One region of the Streptomyces sp. NBC_01198 genome, then DNA from elsewhere that is predicted to be linked to it. Evidence: riboswitches for the same ligand, from Rfam matches in the RefSeq annotation. Region 1 holds a riboswitch; the other holds the start of a gene.
What was found. A riboswitch is a leader RNA that binds a small molecule or an ion and turns the genes downstream of it on or off. The one in region 1 is predicted to bind thiamine pyrophosphate.

Region 1 (2,194 bases):
CACGCCCGAGGGCGCGGCCGTCATCCCGGCGACCAGGGCGTCGAGGGCGACCGGGGCGTCGAAGTCCCTGGGCTTGCCGTTGACGTGCACGGTGATCGTCATACCGCCTGCTCCTGCCGGGCCGGTGCGAACCGCTGCGCGCCGAACGCGCGTGCGTAGGGCGGGAGTTCGCCGGTGTCCGAGGTCAGCACCTCGGCCATGGCGTCCCCGGTGACCGGGGTGAGCAGCACGCCGTTGCGGTGGTGACCGGTGGCCAGCAGCAGCCCGTCGAGCGCGGTACGCCCGAGCAGCGGCGCGTTGTCGGGAGAGCCCGGGCGCAGGCCCGCCAGGGTCTCGGTGAGCGGGAGTTCGGTGATGCCCGGCACCAACTCGTGGGCGTCCCTGAGCAGTTCGTACACCCCGCCGGCGGTCACCGTGGTGTCCCAGCCGAACTCCTCGCTGGTCGCGCCGAGTACGAGCTCGCCGTTCTCCCGCGGCACGAGGTAGACGTGGCTGCCGCGGACCACCGCGCGTACCGTCCGCGACAGGAACGGCGCGTGCGCCGACGGGATCCGCAGCCGCAGGATCTGGCCCTTCACCGGCCGTACCGGCGGCAGGACGTCCGCGGGTACCCCGGCGATCCGGCCGCTCTCGCTGCCCGCCGCCAGCACCGTGCGGCCGGCGGCGACCGTCGTGCCGTCGGCCAGCACCGCGCCGGTGACGCGACCGCCGGCGCACTCCACGCGGGCGGCAGCGGACCGCAGGAAGGTCACCCCGGCCAGCCCGGCCGCCCGCAGCAGCGCGGCCGCCAGCCGGCGCGGGTCCACCTGGTGGTCGCCGTCGACCCGCAGCCCGCCGCGGACGCCCGGGGCGAGCAGCGGTTCGAGCCGGCGGCAGTCCCGCCCGCTCAGCCACTGCGCCTCAAGCCCGAGCGAGGTCTGGAAGGCGTGCAGGTCCCGTAGTTGCGCCCGGTCGTCGGCGTCCAGCGCCACGGCCAGCGTGCCGCACCGGCGGTACCCGATGTCCAGCCCCGTCGCCCCGGCCAGCTCGGCGGCGAAGTCCGGATAGCGGGCCGCGGAGGCGAGGTTCAGGTCGAGCAGCGTCTGCTCGCCGTACTGCAGCTCGGTGACCGCGGCCAGCATCCCGGCCGCGACATGGGCGGCTCCGCCGCCGGGCGCGGGGTCGGCGACCGCGACCCGCAGCCCGCGCTGGGCCGCCCGCCACGCCGTGACCAGGCCGATGATCCCACCGCCGACGATCAGCACGTCGTGCGTATCGCTATGCATGGAACTACCGCTCCTCCCTTCGCCGGCATGACCCGGATCAGGTTCTTCGGTCGGCGGCCACCAGCCACCCTCTCAGCCCGGTCCGCCGGGCTCCCGCGAGTCCACTCCCACCGGCACCCTATCCCCGCCCCGCGACAGCAAGTGCCACCCACCTCCGGGGGCGCGGGGAACTGGCGCGCCCAGCCCGGGCGCGGGGTCAGTCGCACGGCGACAGCAAGTGGCACCCACCCCCAGGGGCGCGGGGAACTGCGCGCCCAGCGCAACACGTCGGGGAACCGGCCCCGCGACAGCAAGTGCCACCCCCCAGGGCGCGGGGGAACTGCGCGCCCAGCCCAAGTCGCACGCGAACCGGCCCCGCCACAGCAAGTGGCACCCCCCTGAGCGCGCGAGCGCAGGAGCGCGCGTGGCGCGTTCGCCCCAGTCCCACCCCCGGGCCACCGGGGGCGTTACGGTGAGTACGTGAGCAAGCGCAGCGCCACCGTGGTGATCGTCGGGGCCGGAATGGCCGGAGTCCGGACGGCCATGTCGCTGCGCGAGCTCGGCTGGCGCGAGGGGATCACCCTGCTCGGCGACGAACGGCACCCCCCGTACGACCGCCCGCCGCTGTCGAAGGCGGTGCTGCTGGGCGGCGACGCCGACGGCGACGGCGCCCCGGTCGACAACATCCGCTTCGACGTGGACTTCGACGCCCTAGGCGTCGACCTCCGGCTCGGCGTGCGCGCGCAGGCGCTCCGCACCGCGAGCCGCGAGGTGATCACGGACGCCGGACCCGTCGGCTACGACCACCTCGTGCTGGCCACCGGCGCGTATCCGGTCGCCCTGCCGGGGACCGCGGGCCTGCCCGGGGTGCACCTGCTGCGCACGCTGGACGACGCGGCCGCCCTGCGCCCGGTGCTGGACGCCCGCCAGCAGGTGATCGTGGTCGGGGC
Region 2 (2,194 bases), 3.9 Mb from region 1:
ACGGCGTCCTGGCGCACCGGGTCGACGTACATCTGCAGCGGCATGTCCTGCTGGAAGGTCCTGCTCAGCATGAAGTCGATCAGCGCCTGGCCGCCCGCGGTGTTCTTCGCGCCGTGCAGCAGGCCGGCGAATTCGATCTGCCGGAAGCAGGTGCCGGTGGACACGCCCACGGGTGACCGGGCCGGCTCGGGGGTGACGCCGACGACCTCGGCGGGCGGGCTGGAGGCGTAGGAGACCACCAGCGGCCGGTCGCCCTTGGCCTGCTTGCCGGCCGAGGAGCCGGAGAAGCGGTCGTTGTAGGCCTGCTCCCAGCTGTCGACGACCTCGACGCCGTTGCTCTTGAGCTGCTTCCAATACCCCTGCCACCCCGCGTCGCCGTAGGTGGCGGCGCTGCCCAGCAGGAAGGCCAGGCCCGGCGAGGACGTCGAGACGTTCTCGGTCACCAGCAGGTTCTTGTACGCCGGCTTCACCAGGTCGGCGAAGGTCTGCGGCGGGGCCAGGTGGTGGGAGGTGAAGTAGGCGCGGTCGTAGTTGACGCAGACGTCGCCGGAGTCGATCGGCGTGACGCGGTGCTTCGCCGCGTCGAGTTGCACGTCGGCCGGCACCTGGGCCAGGTCCTTGGCCGTGTACCGCGTGAACAGGCCGTTGTCGAGCGCCCGGGAGAGCAGGGTGTTGTCCACGCCGAAGAAGACGTCACCGCGCGGGTGGTCCTTGGTCAGGATGGCCTGGTTGACCGCCGCGCCCGCGTCCCCGCCGCGCAGCACCTTGACGGTGTAGCCGGTCTCCTTGGTGAACTGCGCGAGCACGGACTTCGACGCGGCGAAGGAGTCGTGGCTGACCAGCGTGACGGTCTTGGAGCCGCCCCCGGAGGAGCCGGTGCCCGCCGCGTCCTTGCCCTTGTCCGAGTCGCTGCCGCAGGCGGCCAGCACGGTCGCCGCGGCGGTGGCCAGGACGAGCGCGCCGACAGCACGCCGTGGGGTCGTTCTCATCTGCATGACTCCCTACGCCGGTATGACCCGGATCAGGTGGGAGGGTCTGCGGCCTGGGATCCTCGGATCGGATCCCTCGCCGCACTCTCAGCGCCGTCGCAGGCGCTCCCCTGTCGGAATGTTCTGTTGTACGACTGTACGACGCTATGTTTGCCGTCGGTCGCCGACCGTACGATAGCAGCAGGTCAGCGCTCGGCCGCCGCGAGCTGCCCGCACGCTCCGTCGATCTCCTGGCCGCGGGTGTCCCGTACGGTCACCGGCACGCCGTGCGACTCCAGCGCCGCGACGAACGCGCGCTCGTCCTCCGGCCTGGACGCCGTCCACTTCGAGCCGGGCGTCGGGTTGAGCGGGATCAGGTTGACGTGCACCCGGTGGTTCTTCAGCAGCCTGCCCAGCCGGTCGGCGCGCCACGCCTGGTCGTTCACATCGCGGATCAGCGCGTACTCCACCGAGATCCGGCGGCCGGAGACCTCGGCGTAGTGCCAGGCGGCGTCCAGCACTTCGCGGACCTTCCAGCGGGTGTTGACCGGCACCAGGGTGTCGCGCAACTCGTCGTCGGGGGCGTGCAGGGACACCGCGAGGCGGCACTTGAAGCCCTCGTCCGCGAAGCGGTACATCGCGGGCACCAGTCCCACCGTGGACACGGTGATGCCGCGCTGCGACAGCCCGAGGCCGTCCGGCTCTGGGTCGGTGAGCCGGCGGATCGCGCCGACCACCCGCTTGTAGTTGGCCAGCGGCTCGCCCATGCCCATGAAGACGATGTTCGACAGCCGCGACGCCCCGCCGGGGACCTCACCGTCGCGCAGCGACTTCATGCCGGCCACGATCTGGTGCACGATCTCGGCGGTCGACAGGTTGCGGTCGAGGCCGGCCTGCCCGGTGGCGCAGAACGGGCAGTTCATGCCGCAGCCCGCCTGGGAGGAGATGCACATCGTGACCCGGTCCGGATAGCGCATCAGCACCGACTCGACCAGGGTCCCGTCGAAGAGCTTCCACAGCGTCTTGCGGGTGTCGCCGTCGTCGCACGACGCGTGCCGCACCACCGTCATCAGCTCGGGCAGCAGGTCCTCGGCGAGCCTGCCGCGGGCCGCGGCCGGGATGTCCGTCCAGGCCGCCGGGTCGTCGGCGAACCGCGCGAAGTAATGCTGCGACAGCTGCTTGGCCCGGAACGGCTTCTCCCCGAGCGCGGCCACCGCCTCACGTCG

Region 2: linked by a shared signal. The riboswitch ahead of OG702_RS09835 (thiamine ABC transporter substrate-binding protein) and the one ahead of thiO (glycine oxidase ThiO) in region 1 are both predicted to bind thiamine pyrophosphate.

The regions. Positions count from the first base shown of each region.
Region 1 covers NZ_CP108568.1:6,089,032-6,091,225, forward strand. The annotation lists gene thiS (sulfur carrier protein ThiS) at 1-102, opposite strand, end outside; gene thiO (glycine oxidase ThiO) at 99-1,265, opposite strand; TPP riboswitch at 1,263-1,371, opposite strand; gene OG702_RS27120 (NAD(P)/FAD-dependent oxidoreductase) at 1,767-2,194, shown strand, end outside.
Region 2 covers NZ_CP108568.1:2,218,795-2,220,988, forward strand. The annotation lists gene OG702_RS09835 (thiamine ABC transporter substrate-binding protein) at 1-989, opposite strand, end outside; TPP riboswitch at 982-1,111, opposite strand; gene rlmN (23S rRNA (adenine(2503)-C(2))-methyltransferase RlmN) at 1,175-2,194, opposite strand, start outside.